3 regions of the Methylomusa anaerophila genome follow, and region 1 is predicted to be linked to each of the others. Evidence: riboswitches for the same ligand, from Rfam matches in the RefSeq annotation. Region 1 holds a riboswitch; each other region holds the start of a gene.
What was found. Region 1 has a riboswitch for S-adenosylmethionine ahead of metA (homoserine O-acetyltransferase MetA). Riboswitches for the same ligand answer to the same signal wherever they lie in the genome.

Region 1 (7,727 bases):
TGTCAATTTGTCCCCCGGTGTTGAGGGTGTCTCCTGCCGTCTTGAGTGTTAGGTTTTGGGCGCCGGCATGGACGATTGACCCTTTGGTGTTGATGAGGTTTTGAGCTTCGATTGTCAGGTTGGCGCCGTTGGCGCCGATTTGTCCGCTGGTGTTTATCGTGTCGCCGCTTGTCCGGATGGTTAATTCTTGTCCACCGGCATGGATGATTTTCCCTGTAGTGTTATTTAGTTCTGCGGCCTCTATTGTCAGTTTGTCGCCGTGAGTCCCAATTTCTCCCCGGGAGTTGTTGATCGTGCCTTGAGCTGTTATCAGGGTGGTTTTTGTTCCGGTTTGGCTGATTACGCCGCCCATGTTGCTGACGGATCCGGCGGTTATGGTGATTTGGTCGGCCTGGAGCTGTCCTTTGGTCCCGACGGGGTTTTGGTCGTTGCTGAGTGTTCCGTTAGCTTTGGCGTTAAGGCTGCCCATGGCTTGTATTGTCCCGCCGGTGTTGGCAATGTCCCCCGTCCGGGCTGTGAGGTTTATGTTTTGACCGGCGTAGGTGTTGGCGCCGCTTAGGTCGACGGCTGCGGCCCGAATGGTTAGATTACCGGCGGCTGTGTTCTGCCCGCCGGCTTTTGTGCTGCCGGTTGTTGTGATGTTGATGTCGCCGTTTGGGGCGATGGTTCCGTCGCTATTTATGCCGGCGCCGATTGTGCCGGTTGAGTCAACGGCAGCTGCGGTAAGGGTGGTGTGCTCTCCGGCGGCGATGAGTCCGGCGTTGGTGAGTCCGGCCGGGGTGGTAAGGTTGGCGCTTTTTGCGGCGTATACTAGGTCCTGGGTATCGAGGCCGCCTTGCGCGGAAATATAGATATTTTCCCCGGCGGTTGTGTTGCCGGCAAGGGTGACTTTGCCTTCACCGGTGACGGTTAGGTCGCCGGTGATTGCCGAAATTATTCCCTGGCTGTTCACCCCTACCCCTTGTTCGGTGCCGACAAGGTAGATTTTGTTGGCGTACATGCCGCCTAAGGCGCCTACGTCTATGGCTACGGCGGGTTTGTTGCTGTCAGGGGTAATGTTGGCTGCGGTTAACGAGTTATATTTTACTTCATTGGCACCGGTGACGACGTTGAGTTCGTTGGTCCAGATACCGGCATTGGCGGTTACCGCCCGGCTGATGAGGTCCACCCGGTCGGTGTCGCCGCCGTTGAGTCCGGCGCCGTCTATGCTGATTTGGCCGCCGCTTACCCGGAAGGCGCTTAGGCTGCCGTCGCCGCCGAATACCGGGGCGCCGGTGGTGAGGGTGGCGTGGCTGGTGTTGATAAAACCGGCTCCATTTACAAAGATGCCGTTAGGGTTGGCCAGAATGAATTCGGCTTTTTGGCCGGCGATTTCGGTATAGCCGTTCAGATGGCTGGCTTGGGGCCCGCTGACTTCGCTTAAGATAATTCGGGCTGATCCTTTGAGGAGAAAAGGGTTGCCGGCGATATAGCCGGCCAGTTGGGTACTTACTATGTCGCGGGAGTTGTTTAGGATGAGTCCCTGGGAAAAGACGTCGAATTGCTGAAAGATGTTGCGGGATACGCCGGCCGCTGACGGGGTGGTGATTTGCACGACTGGCAGGCCGTTGGCGGTGAATTCTACGTAGGGCCGGTTGCTTCCCGGCGCGCTTTTGTCGACGATGGCGCTGGCGCCGGCCAGGGTTGGCTGGCACAGCTGCAGGATGGCGGTGAGCCAGATCAGCCATTTTTTTAGGCTTTGGCGCCGTTGGGTGGTGGTTTGATTATTGGTTCGCAGGCAAAGCATTGTTTTTCACCTCTCATTTTTCGTGATCACATTGGATAGGTAAGGGTAAGCCAAAGGTAAGATTTTCGGTTTTGTAGCCGGCCGGCGAAGACGTCATAGCTGCCGTTCTTGACTTGGCCGCGATATGGCTTGAGGATGTTTTTGGCCCACGGAAAGTGATCGACCTTGTCTCCTTCGAGGACAAGGTCGTTGATGAGGAAACTGGGTTCCTCGGGGTAAAACGGTTGTTTTCTCAGCCGGCGACTGCTGTTGTAGAAATACGTCTTTCTCCTGTCCCCTATGTTGTCGTTCCAAGGCTTCCGCTTGGGAACGCCGTTTCAGTTCTTCCTTGTCGGCAGGGTCGATTTCTTTGGCCTAGCGGTGACAGAAAATAGGATGATTGCCGCCAGGGCCATCCTGGCCTTATTTGATTTTAAAATTCTGGTGATTGCATCACAGCATCCTTGCTTGTTCATGCTCGCCTCCCTGGCAATTATAATGAATTTTAGCGTATTATGCATGAATTCGTTGTTTATAACAGGTATTCCAATATTATCCTAATATCACTTTATTTATAGTACCAAAGTTTTAATCCTGTTTCTATAGGACTTTCGTCCAGTTTAGCACATATAAATGTTAAATTTGTATTAAATTTGAAACTGCGGCAGGTCCAGCTAAATGAGTCAGGGGACAGTCCGAAACCAAAGATAGAACAAGGTGACATTATCACAGAATGAACACAACCTCACTGTAATGGTTATTGACACTCAATGTTTTCCATGCTAAAATCACATTCAAGTGAATAAATCTCTTATCCAGAGTGGTCGAGGGACTGGCCTGATGACACCCGGCAACCGGCAGGCAACTGCAGTGGTGCTAATTCCAGCAGGAGAAATCCTGACAGATAAGAGGAAAGCGCGTTAAGGCCTCTTTCCTCGGAAAGAGGCCTTTGTTGTTGCCACAAAAAAGGAGGACAAAAAATGCCGATAAAAATTCCTAACAACCTGCCTGCTACTAACATCCTGGAAGGCGAAAACATTTTTGTCATGTATGAAAACCGGGCATATTCCCAAGATATCCGCCCGCTTAAAATACTATTGTTAAATCTTATGCCTACGAAAATTACTACTGAAACCCAGTTGTTGCGTCTATTAGGCAACTCCCCTTTACAAGTGGATGTCGATTTTATATATACTGCCACTTATTCGCCCACGAACACTCCCCAGGAACACCTGATTAAATTTTACGAAACATTTGACGCTGTGAAATCCAAAAAGTATGACGGTATGATCATTACCGGCGCGCCGGTTGAGCAAATGCCTTTTGAGAAGGTAGCTTACTGGGATGAACTCTGCAAGATTATGGAATGGAGCAAAACCCATGTTTACTCAACCTTCCATATATGCTGGGGGGCCCAGGCCGGCCTGTACTATCACTACGGCATTCCCAAGCATGATCTGCCGCAAAAAATGTTCGGTATTTTTCCTCACCAAAAATGTGTTATTGAAGAGGAGAAACTATTTCGCGGTCTTGACGATATCTTCTATGTACCCCATTCCAGACATACTGAGATCAGACGGGAAGACATCGAAAAAGTCCCCGCCGTACGTATACTCGCCCAATCGGCTATGGCCGGGGTTTACGCCGTAGCCGACCGGAAAGGCAGGCAAATTTTCATCACCGGTCATTCCGAATACGACCCCCTTACCCTCAAAGCCGAGTATGACCGTGATGTTGCCCAGGGACTGCCCATTCACGTCCCCTGCAACTACTACCCCAACGATGACCCCGCGCAAACGCCGGTTGTCATATGGCGCAGCACTGCCAACCTGCTCTTTTCCAACTGGCTCAATTATTACGTCTATCAGGAGACTCCCTTCGATCTATCCCGCCTGTAAGAAATACCCCACAGTTCTTCTTTCAGAACTGAGGGGCATTTCTGTCAGTTTCGCGCGGTACAGGCAGGGTTATGTTATATGTGATACTCACTGTCCAATTCGCTGCCTGCCTGTCTGTATTGGATATATCTGAATTTGGAGAACTCAAGCCACTTGTTGGCAAACACGGTTAGCTGATCACCATTTATAGTATCTAATAATTCAATTTCCGCTGCAAACTTTTGAAAACTGCCGACAGAATCCAGTTTTATCCAAGCACCGTTGGCGTCAAGTATCGGTACCGAACTATGGGAATATCCCGGAAAACTGACAATATCTTTAAGCTTGAAGTTCCTGATAACCGCCACCAGCTTGGTCTCCAGATCCAGAACATCAAAATCTTCAGGGTACTCGTATGTTCTCCCTATGGCAGGAATTACATCTCCCACCGCGAAGGTATGCGCCTTGGCCGCAAACCTTCTTATGGCGCTTTCCGCAAGGATATAGAAATATTCGTCAAAAAGTTTGACCTCCATCGCTATTGCGGCTTCATTCTTCACAAACTTCGTAACTGTCTGTATTTGAGTATACAGCCCCGAGACAATTCCGCCGCCGCTGACGTTGTAACCGTCGACAAGAACAAACCTGCCGGTAATTGGATTATTTTTAAATTCATCAAAACAGATTGGCTTCCTGGTCCGGATAATAACTTCCGCTACATCATTTGTTTTTACCGCCTGGGCGTCGTCAACCGCCGCCAATGTCGTAGCGTCGATTACTTTTAGTACCGAATAAATTTCACATTCAACTTCCTGGGTTACCAGCTTCAGTTTGTATTCTTTGTTTTTCACGAGAGGGTTTTTCCCCAGCCAAAACAAATTGGCCCGAAAAATGTCCGCAACATGCGGTACGTCATTTTTATGAACAACGAACTCGCCCCGCTGGTTAAAGAACTCGTCCTCAACCGTAATTCCAACCGACATGCCGGCGGATACCCTGCTTTTTTTATCTCTTTCGGCCCAGTACTCAATGGTTTTCACTGTTGTCGCCTTAGCACTGGGTAATATTACAACATCATCACCGACAGTCAATGTACCTGACTCGATTCTACCGGCAATGATCCGCCTGCTGTCAAACTTGTACACATCCTGGATGGGAAAGCGTAATGCCTTCTGCTCAAGGCCCTTGTCCTTTTCGAAAGAGTCGATAGCTTTTAAAAGCGGTTCCCCTTTGAACCAAGGCATTTTAGCCGAGGGGGCAGTCATATTCTCGCCGTAAAATGCCGAAACAGGTATATACCTGAGTGGATAAACGTGCAGGTTATTCAAGAATTCATTCATTTCACTTCTCAGCTCGGTAAACTTTTCCTGCGAATAATCGATCAGGTCCATTTTGTTAACCAGCACATAGACCTTCTGGATACCGAGCAGCGACAATATATATCCATGCCGGCGCGACTGCTCCTGAATCCCTTCGTAAGCGTCGATAATGAGCAGCGCCGCTTCGGCGCTGGCGGCGCCGGAAATCATATTCTTAAGAAATTCTTTGTGCCCCGGCGCGTCAATAATGACATAATCCCGTTTGTCGGTGTGAAACTGCAGTTGGGTGGTATCAATGGTAATTCCCTGTTTTTGTTCTTCTTCGAACGCGTCCAGCAGATAGGCATATTCAAAAGGTTTGCCCTTTTCCCTGGAAATTCTTTTTACCCTGTCTATTGCCCCTTCCGGCAAGGACTTGGTATCATACAGCAGCCGGCCGATAACTGTAGACTTCCCATGGTCTACATGACCGACAACAACAACGTTAAGTACTTCCCGATCTGTGTCCATCCTCTATTGGCCTCCCATCCGGCATATGATTGTTATATTGATGCATTCAGAATTCAGTGGCCGGAATTTTTGAATGCTGCGCGAATACGCTTCCAGCAATTTAACAAGTGCGCTTTCTGCCATACCGGCAAGTCTTCAAATGTATTTGCCGGTTCTCATTCTGACTCCTGAATTCTGACTCCTGACTCCTACATAGCTTTACATATAACCGTCTTTACGCAATTTTTGCATGGCGTAGGAGTCTTCCTGGTCCTGAGCCCTCCCGGCCCGCTCGCTCACTTTGGTATTTTTTAGTTCTTCAATAATTTGGTCAATGGTAGTTGCATTAGAATCTATTTGTCCTGTACAGGGGGCGCAGCCAAGACTTCTATACCGTTTGCCGCTTTTGGCGAAATAAAGATCAACTAAGGGAATATTTTCCCTGCCAATGTAGGACCAGACATCGATTTCGTTCCAATGCAGGATGGGATGCACCCGGATATGGTTGCCTTTGGGGAATTCCGTTTTGAACTGGTCCCAAAGTTCCGGCGGCTGGTTGGTATAATCCCATTCGGAGTCTTTGTTACGCTCACTGAAAACTCTTTCTTTCGAGCGGGAGCCTTCCTCATCCCGCCTGATACCTAAAATAAGTCCCTCAAATTCATATTTGCTTACCACCTGCTGGAGACCATCGGTCTTAAGCGCCTTACAGCAGGCTAAGCGCCCTTTTTCCGGACCCATCCCTGCTTGTAACGCCTCCTCGTTCGTATGAACGATAAGCTCAAGCTTGTATTCCCTGGCCATCCGGTCCCGGAACCGGATCATCTCGGGAATCTTATAGGTGGTATCCACGTGAATGAAGGGAAAAGGGCAATGCCCGAAAAACGCCTTTTTCGCCAGCCACAGTAAAACGGTCGAGTCTTTACCAATTGACCACAACATGCCTAACTTGCCAAATTTTTTATAAGCCTCCCGCAGTATATAAATGCTCTGCGCTTCCAATCTGTCCAAATGATCCATGCCCAATGCCCTCCTAAACCTCTGACTATCCTTCTCTGTGTCCCTCTGTGTTCTCTGTGTCTCTGTGGTTCCGGTTCCTTTGTCTTACGGCGTTTTAGTTTTTCAGGATAGTTCGTGTCATTCGGTAACTGAGTCGATACTTAAAGGATCTAGTACGAGTTAGCCTTATTTTTATCAATTGTGATTATCCTTTCCTCTCCGCCGGGGCCGACAATAATCCATTGCAGAAAGTTTCCCTGTCCTTCCTGCCTGGTATAAAGAAAACCGCCTTTACCGCCAATTTCTGCTCCGAGATAATACTGAATAGCGCCGTATTCGCACTCTTTAACACAGGAAGTGCAGCCCCAGCAGTCCTTGGGGTAGCGAATACAGGTCTTACCGTCGTCAGCCGGGTATAGCAAGCTTCCGGGACAGGCTTCACGGCATTTGCCGCAGCCGCAACATTTTTCTTTATTGATTACTATGCTCATAGACCTCATCCTTTTTAACTAATTCTCGCCTGACAATCTTTACTTGTCCCTCGATAAGCCGCGAATTTACATACCATAACCAGTTGGCATCATCCCGCTGCGGATAATCGGCATTTTCCTGAAAAGAATGCCACCTGGTTTCCCGCCGCGCTTCCAGATGATGAATAAGCACCCGGCAAACGTAGAGCCGGTCTATCACTTCATAAATGTGCATCAGTTGATGAAGACTGTCGGCTTTAAGATCCTGACACATAGGGAGCAGCTCATCCACCCGAGCCTTGGCGACCTGAAGCTTTTTCGAATTGTAGACGTAACCGGAGGAAATTCCGCCGGCGTAATCATCCATTGTTTTTTGCATAGCCTCTTCAATATCTTCCTCATCGTACCGTCCGGGCCTACCTTGCAAGAATCCGTTAACGGCTGCCAGCTTCGCGGCAATTTGATCGTTTTCCGGCCATATATTGCTTTTTCCTTTTACATACTCCAACGCAGAATATGCCGCGATTTCTCCTTCCGCGAAGCAGCCGGTAACATATTTCTGCGGACTGCCGCCGGCCACATCCCCGGCTGCATAAAGGCCTGCCAGGGTAGTGGCCCTGCCGGTATCCACCCAGTAGCCGCTGGCGGTATGGCCCCCGACAATATAAGGTTCGGTTCCTTCAATCTCTACGTTTTGCCCGGCGGGACCTTTTCCCGCTTCAAACCATTTAAGCGTCTGAGCTGGCGCCATATTCAGATAAGCTTTGTAAAGCTCTTGCTGCTGTTCTTCGGTGATGCCCGTTGTTTT
Region 2 (7,727 bases), 1.2 Mb from region 1:
GTATATGTCACTGTTGACGAATATGGGGAAAAGAAACGAACTATCAGGGTTGACAAAGAATTGGCAATCGCTTACCATAATGCAATAAGAGAATTAGCCAGTCTGCTGGCAACCACTACTGTCGATAATGTTTATCATATAGCGAAATATCCTGATATTTTAAAGGTTGAAGATGTTTCCGACGATATAATGGAGCTTTGGCCCAAACTATCCGAAGCAATAAACGGAGCCGTGGCTAACTTGATGTCCATGCGTCTTGCTGAAGGTGCCAGCATTGAAAAAGATTTATTAGGCCGCATTGAAAAACTAAACGGTTGGATAGCCACCATATCTGAACAGGCACCCCAACTGTTGGTCGACTACCGGGAAAAACTTTTAGGCAGAATGCGTGATCTTTTATCTGCAGTCGGTATGGAACCGGATGAAACAAGAATAATACAGGAAACCGCCCTGTATGCTGATCGTATTAATTTTACCGAAGAACTAGTCCGCTTGCAAAGCCATCTGGACCAATTTCGTGCTACCCTGAACTCAGATGGTGCAGTCGGCCGAAAACTTGACTTCATCATTCAGGAAATCAATCGTGAAACGAATACAATTGCTTCCAAGGCCAACGATTTTACCATTGCCAATGTAGTTGTGGAAATTAAAAGTGAAATAGAGAAGATCAGAGAGCAAATCCAAAACATAGAGTAATATAGGAAGATCAATTAGTGACGACTTGTAGCATGACAAAAATACTGTAATTTCAGTTATGTATAGAATTCATATTACAGGAGGAATGATTATGGAAATCAAACTTATCAATATTGGCTTTGGCAATATCGTTTCTGCTAACCGGATTATTTCAATTGTCAGCCCTGAATCAGCGCCGATTAAACGGATTATTCAGGAAGCCCGGGATCGTGGCATGCTTATAGATGCTACATATGGCCGCCGCACCCGCGCGGTTATTATTACGGATAGCGATCATGTCATATTATCTGCGGTCCAGCCCGAAACGGTCGCTCATCGTCTGACCAATAAAGAAACAACCGATGAACCCGCTGAGTAATCCTGGGAAGGGAGATATGCGAACCAATATGACGCAGCAAGGAATTTTGATAGTTCTCTCCGGCCCATCCGGTGCCGGTAAAGGAACCATTTGCCGGGAATTGCTGCGTAGCAATCCTAATTTACAGTACTCAATATCAGCAACCACCCGCCAGCCTCGCGCCGGAGAAGCTAATGGAATAAATTATTGGTTTCTCTCAAAACATGAGTTTGAATCAATGGCCGAACAGAATGATTTACTGGAGTGGGCAGAAGTTTACGGAAATTACTATGGAACTCCCCGCCGCTATGTAGCAGAGCAATTAGAAAGTGGTAAGGATGTTGTACTGGAGATTGATATTCAGGGTGCTATGCGGGTCAAAGAAAAATTTCCTGAGGGAGTATATATTTATATAATTCCTCCTTCTTCCGATGAGTTGGCAGAGCGTATAAATAAACGCGGTACGGATAGCCCGGATTCAATAAAAAAACGGCTTGGTTGCGCCAGTGAAGAATTATCATGCGTTTATAATTATCATTACTTAGTTGTTAACGATAAAATAGCTTCTGCCGTAAGGAATATTGAAGCCATTATTGCAGCAGAAAAATGTAAAGTGCAGCGCAATCACAACTTAATTGAGAATTTTTTCCGCCACAGTTGTGTGAGAAAAGAAGATTTATAGTTTAAAACAGGGGGGAACTCCGTGATTCATCCTTCGCTAGATATTCTTGTAGGAAAAGTGGATAGCAAATATACGCTAGTGGTTCTTGCTGCCAAGAGAGCCCGTGAAATCATGGACGGACAGTCACCGCTTGTTGAAAGCAAATCAAATAAGCCGGTAACCATCGCTCTTGAAGAAGTATCTCATGGAAGAATTACATACGAACGTACCAAAACAGGTATAAAGTAGGAGGCAAGAATGTCTCAGTACAAAAATGTTGTTATGGGAGTAACGGGCGGAATTGCTGTATATAAATGCGTAGAGGTTGTCAGCCGGCTTAAAAAAGCCGGCTGCCGGGTACATGTCATAATGACGAAAGCGGCAACTCATTTTGTGACGCCTTTAACGTTTAGAGAAATTAGCGGTAATCCAGTTGTGGAAGACATGTGGGAAGATCCGAAAACGTGGAATATTGAACATATTGCTTTGGCAACGCTAGCCGATATATTTCTAATCGCTCCGGCTACCGCTAATATCATTGGCAAGATTGCCAACGGTATCGCCGATGACATGCTTACCACTACAGTAATGGCTACGAAGGCGCCGGTTTTGCTGGCCCCGGCTATGAACGTCAACATGTATTTAAATCCGATTACACAGCATAACTTGTCCAAGCTACGCAATTTAGGTTATCAAGTGATGGAACCTGATTCGGGAATGCTGGCTTGCGGCGTGGAAGGACTAGGACGTTTACCGGAGCCGTCGGTAATAGTTGACAAAACACTGGGTTTACTTAATACAGGGAACAACTTTACAGGTAAGCGAATCTTGATCACCGCCGGCGGAACTCGTGAGCCGGTCGACCCGGTTCGCTATATAGGAAACCGTTCCAGCGGCAAGATGGGTTATGCGCTGGCGCAGGCTGCAAAATCCCGGGGGGCAGAAGTAATCTTAATTTCAGGGCCAGTAAGCCTTTCTCCGCCTGCGGGGGTTGAATTTGTTAAAGTTGAAACAACTCAGGAAATGCGCGAAGCCGTCCTGGCTAATTTTAATCAAGTGGATATTGTAATCAAGGCGGCGGCTGTTGCCGATTATCGCCCCCTCGAACCGCAAGAACAAAAGATTAAAAAAACCGGTGAAATAGTAACCTTACAGCTTGCCAAAAACCCGGATATATTAAAAGAATTGGGAACGTTGAAAAAACATCAGTTATTAATTGGTTTTGCAGCCGAAACAGAAGAGTTAATTGCCAATGCTGCAGAAAAAATTAGACTTAAGAAGCTTGATATGATAATAGCCAATGACGTTACTCTACCAGGCGCCGGGTTTGACGCCGATACTAATATTGTTAAACTCCTTTACCCCAGCGGAAGGGTGGAGGAGCTTCCCCAAATGTCGAAAACCGAGCTTTCAGCTGTCATTTTAGATAAAATCTATAATTTAATGATAAATTTAACTTGATTTTTATGCGGATATAAATTAAAATTTTTATGGTGTAAATTACATATTCAATTCTCATCAAGAGTTGGTGGAGGGACTGGCCCGATGAAACCGCGGCAACCCTTGGGCGGCAAATTGCCCAAAACGGTGCCAATTCCTGCGGATTTCCGCAAGATGGGAGAGTGACAAAATCACCTCCCTTCGGGAGTTTTTTTATTCTTTTTTTGATACGATAAGGAGGTAATATGTTTAAATGACCAAAAAAAGTGTACTTTTCACCTCAGAATCTGTAACCGAAGGACATCCTGATAAGATTGCCGACCAAATTTCCGACAGTGTACTTGACGCTATCATTGCACAGGATCCTATGGGTCGCGTGGCTTGCGAAACATTAATAACAACCGGATTAGTCCACGTTGTTGGTGAAATCACTACAAATTGCTATGTTGATATCCCGAAAATTGTACGTGAAACAGTAAAAAGCATTGGTTATACCAGGGCTAAATTCGGGTTTGACGCTGAAACCTGCGGCGTGCTCACTTCAATTGATGAGCAATCTTTAGATATTGCGCTTGGTGTAGATAGAGCACTGGAAGCCAAACAGGGAGAAATGGATGCCATTGAAGCGATCGGCGCCGGTGACCAGGGAATGATGTTTGGTTATGCAACAAACGAGACGCCGGAATATATGCCTCTGCCGATTTCGTTGGCGCATAAGCTAGCCCGCCGCCTCTCCGAAGTTCGTAAAAACGGCGATTTAGCTTACCTTCGTCCCGATGGAAAGACGCAAGTCACTGTAGAATACGTAGACGGAAAACCGGTTAGAATCGACACCATCATTGTGTCTACACAACATAGTCCGGATGTTGACCAAAAGACCATTGAGCAGGATCTGATCACCAAAGTGATTACTCCCATTGTGCCCCATGAACTTCTTGACGCCCAAACAAAATATTATATTAATCCTACCGGCAGATTTGTAGTGGGTGGACCTCAAGGTGATGCCGGTCTTACCGGCCGTAAAATCATTGTAGACACATACGGTGGTATGGCCCGCCATGGCGGCGGAGCATTTTCCGGTAAAGATCCAACAAAAGTAGACCGCTCCGCAGCTTATGCCGCCCGTTATGTGGCAAAAAACGTTGTTGCTGCCGGTCTGGCTGATAAATGTGAAATACAACTTGCTTATGCCATTGGTATCGCCCGTCCTGTTTCTGTTATGGTAGAAACTTTCGGGACGGCCAAAATTGATGAAGACCAAATTGTAGAATTAATTAATAAGCACTTTGATTTAAGACCAGCAGGCATCATTCAATCCTTGGATCTTCGGCGCCCAATCTATAGGCAAACAGCGGCGTACGGCCATTTTGGCCGTACAGACGTTGATTTACCGTGGGAGCGTACTAATAAAGCTGAAATTCTACGCAAAGAAGCCAATATCTAAGAGCTAACATATTTCATAACAGTCTATGGTAATACTAAGATTGCTAGGTGAACAAGCGTCATCAAAGGAGGTACTACCATTGGCTGATCAAAATACCTTAAACCGTTCAGTGTTCCGCGTCGGCGGCCTAAAAGGCGATCATTGCCGCGAGCGCATAGAACATACCCTATCCCATTTACACGGCGTTGTATCAGTAAAGATTGATCTAACTGGTAAACAAGTCTCTGTCGATTATGACTCATCTGTAACGCCCAGCGGCTACATTGAAGAAACCCTACAATCCCTTGGCTACTCGATTCAAGAATAACATGTCTCGAATGCGACTTCATTTTTCCCCTTTGGGCCTGGGTAAACGCAGATTAAAGCGGTTTTACAAACGATTAGAGATGGATACCGGTATGGAATGGGATATTGTGTCCACTACTTTCACCGAAGCTAAAAAAGCAGGTATTTGACTTTACAACGCGAATATAATTATTGAGTTGACATGAAAGGGGACTTTAAAAAGTCCCCTCTCTTTATAGCTCTTTCCAACCATAAAACTTATATAAACTTATAACTTAAGTGGTGTAAAATGAAAAAGATTGCCCAAGTCATAGTCAATATACCTACACGCAATATTGATAAAGCGTTTTCTTACATCATTCCGGATCATTATGCTTATATTGATATAGGTTGGCGGGTCATAGTACCATTCGGTCAACGCACTGTGGAAGGGTTTATAATTAATATATCGGATATATCGGAAAGGGATGAAACTGCTTTAAAACCGATCACTGACATTCTGGACGATTTCGCCTGGTTTGGCAATCACATGCTTAAAACTGCCGAATGGTTGGCCGAGTATTATTTAACTTCTTTAGCTGAATCTTATAGAATGTTTATTCCTGGAAAAGCAGGGGTAAAGACTCAGGAGTTGTACAAGATTGCCGACAGTGTCAGTGAAGTACAACTGGCTGAACTTAAGGAGGCAAGCAAGGATAATGATAATAAGGATAATTTTAAGATAATTGAACACATATATAAAAAAGGACCGCTGAAATTATCGGAATTAAGAAAGGAATTTAGGCACACAATCAGCGATTCTTCTTTAGAAGATATAATTAAATCTTTACTGCGCCAGAAAATACTCTGTAAACACAGTAAAATATATAAATCCGGTCTTCCGCGCCTTACCACGGTATACTCACTTGCTGTAGATGCGGCAACAGCTATTAATACCATTAACGCCACTTCAAAAAGAAAGCCGGCTCAACTCCGGTTAATTGAAGAGCTCCTTAAGTACAACAGCCTTGACAGCAGTCAATTGCGTCAATTAAGCATCACCCTTGATACTGTCAAAAGACTGGTCAAATTAGGACTGATCCATACCAAGCAAGTCCAGATAATCCGTGATAGTTATGCAGACAGAGAATTTTCCGCGCCCAAACTTAAGCCCACCCAAGACCAGGAACAGGTCCTGGGCCAAATAATACCCGCTATATTAGAAAAAAAATTTAAATCATTTCTTCTTCGCGGCGTCACAGGCAGCGGGAAAACACAAGTGTATATAGAAGCAGTACGTACTGCCAGAAACTTAGGAAGGCAAGCAATTGTTCTTGTTCCGGAAATTGCCTTAACCAGTCAAATTGTCTCCCGTTTTAAGGCAGCCTTTAATAATGATGTTGTCGTTATTCACAGTAGATTATCCCTGGGGGAAAGATATGATGCCTGGCAACGGTTGCGATGTAATCAAGCCGGTATTGTAATTGGAGCAAGATCCGCCATATTTACACCGGCAGACAATTTGGGCTTAATCGTTATTGACGAAGAACACGAATTTACATACAAACAAGAAGAAGCACCCAGATACCATGCCAAAGAGGTGGCTTTAACCCGGGCGAAGTTTTCAGAAGCTGTAGTGATCTTAGGAAGTGCCACTCCTTCAGTAGAAACATATTTTCAAGCATTGCAAGGTGAGCATAGTCTTGTTTGTCTAACCAGAAGAATTGACAGCGTTCCCCTCCCACCCGTTACGGTTGTAGACATGCGAAATGAATTAGCGCAAGGAAGGCGGGGAGTTATCTCGCCGGCCATGCAAGATATGCTTAGTGAAACATTTTCCAAGGGTGAGCAAGCTGTAATTCTTCTTAATCGCCGCGGCTATTCCACTTTCATTATGTGTCGTGAATGCGGTCACGTCATTAAATGTCACCACTGTGATATCGCCATGGTGTATCACGCAGCAAATACTTCCTTACGTTGCCATTACTGCCAGGAACGTCAGGCAATCCCTGACTGCTGCCCGGTATGCGGCAGTCGATATATTCGCTATTTCGGCACTGGTACCCAAAAAGTTGAAGAGACTCTAACCCAATTGTTCCCCCAGGCGAAAATAGCAAGAATGGATCAGGATACGACCAGCGGCAAGACGTCTCATGAAAAAATACTCAGTGACTTTGCAAAAGGAAGCTATGACATCTTATTAGGAACCCAAATGGTAGCCAAAGGACATGATATAAAAAATGTTACAGCAGTTGGTATCATATCGGCAGACACTGCTCTCAATCTACCTGACTTTAGAGCCGCTGAAAGAACTTTTTCGCTTATCACACAAGCCGCCGGCAGAGCGGGAAGAGGCAATAGACCGGGTAAAGTGGTTTTGCAAACATATAACCCGGAACATTTCGGGATTCTATCTGCATCCACACATGATTATGAAACTTTTTTCAGATCAGAAATTAAACTGCGTGAACAGCTTGATTACCCGCCATTCACACAGTTGATAAATATATGTGTTCTTTCTAAAGACAATACTGAGGCGGACTCTCAGGCTAAAGCAATTGTTGCTGAACTTAAATGCACATTACGTGGTTTAAATCATACGTCAATAATTGGCCCTTTTCCTGCTCCTATAAGTAAAAAGAAAGATGTTTACCGAATCAATATTCTGCTAAAGACCAGGCAATTGAGTGAAGTTAGAAACCGGTTGTCAGAACTCAAGCTACACACGCGAAAAGGTATAATTATTGATGTTGATCCATTAAATGTATTGTAATGTCATGACAGGGAGGAATATTAATGGCAATAATGGATATTAAAAAAGCCGGAGACAGCGTTCTGAAAAATGTTTCAGCTCCGGTTGGCAAAATTGATAAAAAAATTAAGCA
Region 3 (7,727 bases), 1.6 Mb from region 1:
GAAAGCCTGATGCGGCGGGAGAGCCGGATAGTGATAGCCGGCGGCGTAAACCTTTCCATTCATCCGAAAAAGTACATTGGGTTAAGCCAAAGACAAATGATTGGCAGTCATGTCAATAGCCGAAGTTTTGGTGATGGCGACGGCTATCTGCCGGCGGAATGCGTTGGCGCCGTATTATTGAAACCCCTCCTTGAGGCAATCCAGGACGGGGATACCATTTTAGCTGTTATTAAATCCACAGCCACTAATCATGGCGGACACACCAGCGGAATTACCGTTCCCAATCCCAATGCCCAGGCAAAACTGATTGAAGACAATTTTATAAAATCAGGGATTGATCCCCGGACTATCAGTTATGTGGAAGCGGCCGCCAATGGATCCGCTTTAGGGGATGCGATAGAGATTACGGCGTTGAATAAAGCTTTTCAGAAATTTACAACCGATCAACAATTTTGCCCGATTGGGTCGGTAAAATCCAATATCGGCCACGCCGAAGCCGCTTCGGGAATTACTCAGTTGACTAAGGTTATTTTACAATTGCAGCATCGGCGTTTAGTGCCTTCAATCAAGGCGGAACCGCCAAATCCCAACATAGATTTTAATAATACCCCCTTTTACCTGCAACGGGAACTGCAGGAGTGGCAACGGCCGCTGGTAAAAATAAACGGAGCAGAACGGGAATTTCCCCGGCGGGCAACTGTAAGTTCATTTGGGGCGGGAGGATCAAATGCCCATCTGATTATCGAAGAATACGTGCCGCCGCAGGAAGAACCCGTCCCCATTCAAAATACTCCGGCAATGAAGCCGCAGCTCATTGTCTTCTCGGCGAGAAACCCTGAACGGCTACAGGCAGTTATTGAAAAAATGCTTCATTTTATAGAAGTCCAAAAGGATATTTCCTTACCGGATCTGGCTTATACACTCCAGTTGGGGCGGGAAGCAATGGAATACCGGGTGGCAATGATGGCAAATAGCCGGCAGGAACTGGTCCGGGGAATGAGGGAGTATCTGGCGGCGATCAAAGCAGGACAAGAACTGCCCGCATCTGTGCCTGTTTTCAGCGGCAACACGGAAGAAGATCATTCGGAGATAAGAAGCTTGCTGTCGGGAATAGCCGGCGAGACGTTGCTGCAAGTATTTCTGGTGGAAAAAGATCTCAACAAACTGGCGTTGTATTGGGTAAAGGGAGGAAAGATTCCCTGGGAATCACTGCATGCAGGCGAAAAAGTCCGGAGAATATCCCTACCCACTTATCCTTTCGAAAAACGGCGCTGTTGGCTTGAACCCCATAAACCTCCGTCACCAGGGCAGCAATTCACCTTTGCCAGCCCCGCGGCTGCTGAAGTTATTCCTTCCCAAGAGGTACACAAGGTGATAAATGAGAATGAGGAACCGGCAAGTATGCCAAATGCGGCCGGAACCCAATACACCGGCATTGATAACCTTGATAACCAGGTAGCTAATATCATAGCCAATTTGCTGGGAATGACGGCGGCAGAATTAAATCTTAATAAACCGTTAGATCAATATGGACTTGATTCAATTCAATTTATTTCATTATTTCAGCGGTTGCAATCCCAGATAGATTTATCACTTACCTTGGATAAACTGCGGGAAACTAAAACCGCTCAGGATATTATTGCTGTTTTACGGCCCGAAAAGGGAGACAAACCGGCAGCGCCGGGACAGCAAGCCGTTGTTTCTGTTCTGGCAGCCAGCGAGTTTATTCCTAAAGACTGGTCAAAATTTCCTGAACTCATTCATCTCAATGAGAATTTTAAGGGGCGGCCCGTGTTCTGGATTCATGGAGCAATAGGCGGGGTAGAAACATATCAGGGAATTGCGAGGAAAATCCAACGGCCGTTTTATGGTATTCAAGCCCGGGGCTGGATGACCGACAGGGTTCCATTAAATGGTATTCAAGCGACGGCGGCGTATTATGTCAATATAATACGTTCGGTACAACCGTCAGGCCCTTATGATTTGGGTGGATATTCACTTGGCGGTGCCATAGCATATGAAATCACGCGGCAATTGCAGGAAATGGGAGAAGCCGTTGCCACGCTTGTCATGTTAGATGCATTTGACGGCAGCGGGTTGAGCAAATTTAGCTTTAGTGACCGGGATATACTTTTGCAGACAGTTAATATCGCGTTAATGAACACAATTTTGCAGGAGCCGGAAAAATTTGCCCAAACATTTATTCACCGGGATGAACTAATTTTGACTGGGGATGATAAGGAAGAACTGGTCAAGCAAGTTGTTAAGCTTGCCCAAAAGCGGGGCTTGAAAAAAACAGAAACGCAGCTGTACGCCATGAGTCAAAAAGATTTGGCCATTCGCAGGGCTTATGAAATGGGTAGCTTTTCGGTGTGGCCGCTGCCTGATGCGCAAACGGTAAAGTGCTACTATTTCCGTAATAGGAATGGGTTATTTTACGGAGCATTAGAACCTTATCTTTCCGCTGCCGAAACTTCATTAAATTCATTAACCCATACAAACTACTGGAAAGAATGGGAACGGGAGATGCCCCATTTCTATATGATGGATGTGGATGCTTCCAATCATATGGTGTTGTTATCCGAACCCCAATCCTATGAGCCGATCATGGCACTTTGCGAAAAATTGTATTCGGAAACAGGCATGACCCCAGAGTTTTTTGAGCCATTCTTCCAAAAGCATAAGTCATAAGTCAGCTCCGGACGGCTTTAAATCAGGGGGGACCGAGCGGCAGTATTCCGGGCTGAAAACATAAAAGGCTAAGGATTTTATCGCCAATCCTTAGCCTTTAACTTTGTATTGACAAACAAATGGGATTTGGATATCATTGTAGTCAATAAAACATATAGCTAACTGGATTTTTGTCAAAAGCGATTGAGGGAATGGCTCGATGACACCCGGTAAGCGAAGTTATAAATGCAGCGGTGTAAACCCAACAGGATATCAATCCTGGGAATCGAAGGATGAATGGGATGTTATCCCCTCGGATGAGGGGATTTTCCTTTTACAAATATTACGGAAAAGATGCGGCTTGTTTACTGGCTTCGCCTGTATTTTTTTGTTGAAATAAACAGATATATGCTTGCTTAGAGAGATGTATTGCAATCTTAGGGAGGGGAATACAATTGATGCAAAGGGAAGCAAAAGTGAAACAGGTAGCAGATAAAACCTTGCCTTCCAATGTACTTACCCTTATTGAAAAAGCCATAACCGACATTAACTTTGGCTCAGTCACCTTGGTCGTTCAGGATTCAAGAGTCATTCAAATTGAAAAAATCGAAAAGATTCGGGTATGTGATATGGTGACGTATTCTGAAACAAACAAGGACTGGATTAAGTCTCCCGGTAATACTACAGACTTAAGAATGCGTATCTTGTCGGCGGTAAGAGGGCTTGAATACGGTAAAGCCACCATCCAGGTTCAAGCCGGAGAAATTACGCAAGTTGAGAAAACGGAAAAGTATAGATTTACTAAGATGACCGGAGTCAACGGCGACGGAATATAAGAAGGGATTGCCCGCTGGGCAATCCCTCGTTTTTTAAAAAAATTATTTACTATTTACTTAGAGCTTGTTCCAAGTCGGCGATTAAGTCGTCGGCGTCTTCAATACCTACGGATACTCGCAGCAGGCATTCATTGATCCCCAGCCGTTTCCTCATTTCATAAGGCATATCGGCATGGGTCTGAACCGAGGGAAAGGTTATGAGTGATTCTACTCCTCCCAGGCTTTCGGCAAATTGAAATACTTTAACCTTACGCAGGATTTGCTGTGGCAGACCGGGATGATCAATTGCAAACGAAAGCATGCCGCCATAGCCCGATGCCTGAGCTTCCTGAATATCTTTGCCGGGGTGCTCCGGCAGACCGGGATAATAAACAGCGGTCACATGGGGATGCTTTTTTAGCCAGTTGGCTACTTTAGCAGCATTTTCCTGGTGTTCGCGCATACGTAGCGCCAACGTTTTCAGACCTCTTAACAACAGCCAGCTGTCTTGCGGACCAAGAATTGATCCCGTAGCATTCTGTATAAACCCGATTCGTTCCGACAGACAGGGTTTGCCGGTGACCACAATGCCGCAGACTACGTCATTGTGTCCGGAGAGATATTTGGAGCCGCTGTGTATCACCATGTCGGCGCCCAAAGTGAGCGGACGCTGAAAATAAGGGGACAAAAAGGTATTGTCGACGATGATATCCAAAGGGTGTGAGAAGTTTTCGCGGGCTATCGAAACAATAGACCGGATATCCGCAATCTTCATGAGCGGATTCGTGGGGGTTTCAACAAGGATTGCCCTGGTGTTGGCGCGGATGGCACTGCGGACTTCTTCAAGGTTGGCTGTATCTACGAATGTTGCAGCAAGGCCCAATTGGGTAAAGAGTTGGTCGAGGATCCGGTAGGTTCCGCCGTAGCAGTCTTCAGTGAGAATAATATGGTCGCCGGGGCGATATAACATAAGAATTGCCGTAATGGCGGCCATGCCTGACGCGAAAGCAAATCCCGCATGTCCTTCTTCCAGATTGGCCACTGCTTCCTCTACTGCTTTTCGTGTTGGGTTTTGCGTGCGGGAGTAATCGAAACCCGTACTTTGGCCTAAAGCCGGATGACGAAAGGTGGCTGTTTGATATATAGGGGTGCTGATGGCGCCGGTGGATTTATCCGTAACTAGACCGGCCTGAACTACTCTGGTGGCAAACTTCATGAATAGATATCCTCCCTACTTGTTTTGGCTTGTTTTGGTTTTCGCCTACAGAAAAACGGTTCTTCCCGAAAGAAGAACCGTGGCTTGCGCACGAAAACTCATCTTTCGGATTGCTCCGCTGGAATTAGCACCTTGCAATATGCCGGTTGCCGGGTGTCATTGGGCCAGTCCCTCGACCACTCTTGATAAGTTATTTATTTAAGTTTATTGCATTTTATTTTGCCATAGACGGATGTAAGTGTCAAGATAAATATTTAAAAAGTTTGGTTTGTTGTATGACGATTGTTGTATGATGCATGAAAAAGACCAAGGCCGCTGGTAAGTTTTTGCTTGACAAAATATAATTTATGTGTTACTTTAAAGTTAATTAAATTCTTGCTGACCGGAAAACCGGAGGCAGTCGGCGGTTGTTTTAACAGCCACGATTGCCTCTTGCTGTTTCCTGACAGAAGATAACTGGCATAATAGCTCGAGGGTGAATAGCTACGAGCTTATTTAAGAAAGGGATGACTAGTATGGCTAAAATTGCCGGAAATTTAACTGAGTTAATCGGAAATACTCCCCTGTTGGAATTGAAAAACTATAATGCTGCCAAAAATGTAGGCGCCAAGGTCATTGCCAAGCTGGAATACTTTAACCCGCTGAGCAGTGTTAAAGACCGGATTGGTCTTGCCATGATCAAAGCTGCGGAAGACAAAGGGTTGATTAACAAGAATTCCGTAATTATCGAACCTACCAGCGGTAACACCGGTGTCGGTTTGGCCTTCGTAGCAGCGGCCCGGGGTTACAGACTGATTCTTACTATGCCGGAGACTATGAGCATTGAGCGGCGCAAGTTGCTTAAAGCACTGGGCGCCGAACTGGAACTTACTCCCGGGGCGAAAGGAATGAAAGGGGCCATCGAACGGGCTGAGGAACTGGCAAAGGAAACTCCCAACTCTTTTATTCCCCAGCAGTTTAAAAATCCGGCCAACCCGGAAATTCACCGCAAAACTACCGCCGAGGAAATCTGGAATGACACCGATGGTGAAGTTGATATAGTTATAGGCGGAGTAGGTACCGGCGGAACGATTACCGGCGTGGGCGAAGTGTTGAAACAGCGTAAACCCAGCGTGAAGGTTATAGCCGTAGAGCCGGCGGATTCGCCGGTACTTTCCGGCGGCAATCCGGGCCCTCATAAAATTCAGGGAATTGGCGCGGGGTTTGTGCCGGAAGTTCTGAACCGTGACGTCCTTGACGAAATCTATAAAGTGCAAAATGAAGAGGCTTTTGCGGCAGCCAGGACAGTGGCTAAAGTAGAAGGCTTACTAGTCGGAATATCCAGCGGTGCTGCCTTGTTCGCAGCGACGCAACTGGCCCTGAGACCGGAAAACAAAGGGAAAAATATTGTGGTGATACTGCCGGATACCGGTGAACGGTATCTATCAACCCCGTTGTTTGAAGAAGAATAAATTATCGGCTTAAAGTGGGGAACTGCTTATAAACCGTCATCTGCGTCGTTGCTCCTGCGGTCCTCACTCCAGCGTACAACCAATACGCTGGAGTGAGGTCCCCGCACAGACTATTATGCTAAGCTAACAAAATTAGAATCGTCGTCGCGCCCGGTCTGACTATGCTTATTCACAAGTAATTATTAAGCTAGTTTTCAATAAGTCTTTTTCATATGCAACGGAAGCATCTAACGATTTCTAAGCAGTTCGTGGCAGTTCCTAGATAGCGGATACAAGTTTATGGAAAATGCTATTTCTCTATCTTTTTGCTAAACCTTTTGTGGCATTTGCTAACCTGAGTAATTGAAAAGGAATTAAGTCGGCTGACTGGTTAACCAGAGGCAACCGTTTTTCTTGAAGGAAACGGTTGCCTTTTTTTACTTGCTATGGTCGGTACCGGAATATTTAATGAAAGGAGAGAATGGGAATGATGGTGATGGTCATTGGCGCGGATTATTTAGGGACAATAGAAGAAAAACTGCGCGAGTTAGGCGTTACTGAGATTACCCATGTTGACGGGCGCAATCCCGGAAAAATCAAGAGATTAAATATTCCGAAAGCGGCGAAATTTATATTAGTGTTTACCGACTATGTGAATCACAACATGGCAAAGGTAATAAAAAATCAGGCTAAAGCGCAAGAAATCCCGCTAGTCTACGCAAAACGGTCCTGGTGCGCTTTGGAAAAGAAACTGGCCGAGTTCGGCTTTAAAGCTTCGTAACTACAAAACTACAATATAACGCCATGTCAGTGAGAAAGGATGTCTTACCTATGAGTTTTTTTGAGCTAAAAGAGCCCCCCAGGCGGGAAGACCGGCTAAAAGCCTGCATTGCCGACGGGGCGGCATTGGGAGAATTGGCCTGCCGCCGAATGCGATGTTGTCAGCCTGACGGGGAACGGACCTTTACCCAGAACTCCATTTGTCTGCTTTTACCTGCTTTAGGTACAATGAACAGTATACCAAACAGTGTGGTGCTCATGCACGGGGGACTGGGATGCGGCTCCTCAAGCCATGGCGGCAATGCGGCAGTCCGCGCCGGCAACAATCAACGTTGGGGCGTGGTCAAAGACGGCACCTGGCTGTCAACCGGACTTACAGAAACTGACGTTATCGGCGGTGGCGAGACGAAATTGGCTGCCGCTATTATCGAAGCCGACCGGCGATATAAACCGGCCGTTATTTTTGTAGTGGCCAGTTGTGTGCCGGGAATTATCGGTGACGATGTGGAAAGTATAGCCGAGCAGGTCCGGTCTGAGGTTCAGGCGAAAATATTGCCGGTGCATTGCGAAGGTTTTAAGACAAAAATATGGGCTACAGCATATGATGCTGTTTATCATGCCATTGGCCGAACGCTATTGCCGGCGGCAGCAGAAAAAAATGATGCGGAAAAGTCGGTACACACCGTCAATCTAATGAATATGTCGTCGATGGGGCGGGGGGATGAAGTGGAGCTTGAGCGGCTTCTCAAAGCCCTTAAGCTGGATGTAAATGTGTTTCCCGTGTTTGCCGATCCTGAGAACATGCGGCGCATGACC

Region 2: another riboswitch for S-adenosylmethionine. It lies ahead of metK (methionine adenosyltransferase); the one in region 1 lies ahead of metA (homoserine O-acetyltransferase MetA).
Region 3: another riboswitch for S-adenosylmethionine. It lies ahead of MAMMFC1_RS20320 (trans-sulfuration enzyme family protein); the one in region 1 lies ahead of metA (homoserine O-acetyltransferase MetA).

The regions. Positions count from the first base shown of each region.
Region 1 covers NZ_AP018449.1:2,825,078-2,832,804, reverse strand. Annotated here, with positions in the region: gene MAMMFC1_RS12775 (two-partner secretion domain-containing protein) at 1-1,786, opposite strand, end outside; gene MAMMFC1_RS21505 (hypothetical protein) at 2,104-2,241, opposite strand; SAM riboswitch class I at 2,574-2,676, shown strand; gene metA (homoserine O-acetyltransferase MetA) at 2,746-3,663, shown strand; gene MAMMFC1_RS12765 (sulfate adenylyltransferase subunit 1) at 3,738-5,471, opposite strand; gene cysD (sulfate adenylyltransferase subunit CysD) at 5,670-6,470, opposite strand; gene MAMMFC1_RS12755 (4Fe-4S dicluster domain-containing protein) at 6,620-6,940, opposite strand; gene MAMMFC1_RS12750 (adenylyl-sulfate reductase subunit alpha) at 6,921-7,727, opposite strand, start outside.
Region 2 covers NZ_AP018449.1:4,042,762-4,050,488, forward strand. Annotated here, with positions in the region: gene MAMMFC1_RS18380 (YicC/YloC family endoribonuclease) at 1-696, shown strand, start outside; gene remA (extracellular matrix/biofilm regulator RemA) at 788-1,054, shown strand; gene gmk (guanylate kinase) at 1,083-1,715, shown strand; gene rpoZ (DNA-directed RNA polymerase subunit omega) at 1,737-1,943, shown strand; gene coaBC (bifunctional phosphopantothenoylcysteine decarboxylase/phosphopantothenate--cysteine ligase CoaBC) at 1,953-3,155, shown strand; SAM riboswitch class I at 3,207-3,315, shown strand; gene metK (methionine adenosyltransferase) at 3,388-4,578, shown strand; gene MAMMFC1_RS18410 (heavy-metal-associated domain-containing protein) at 4,658-4,885, shown strand; gene MAMMFC1_RS21625 (hypothetical protein) at 4,887-5,033, shown strand; gene priA (primosomal protein N') at 5,153-7,615, shown strand; gene def (peptide deformylase) at 7,639-7,727, shown strand, end outside.
Region 3 covers NZ_AP018449.1:4,417,348-4,425,074, reverse strand. Annotated here, with positions in the region: gene MAMMFC1_RS23025 (beta-ketoacyl synthase N-terminal-like domain-containing protein) at 1-2,691, shown strand, start outside; gene MAMMFC1_RS22060 (YezD family protein) at 3,129-3,506, shown strand; gene MAMMFC1_RS20320 (trans-sulfuration enzyme family protein) at 3,556-4,701, opposite strand; SAM riboswitch class I at 4,797-4,893, opposite strand; gene cysK (cysteine synthase A) at 5,217-6,152, shown strand; gene MAMMFC1_RS20310 (DUF2325 domain-containing protein) at 6,619-6,912, shown strand; gene MAMMFC1_RS20305 (nitrogenase component 1) at 6,963-7,727, shown strand, end outside.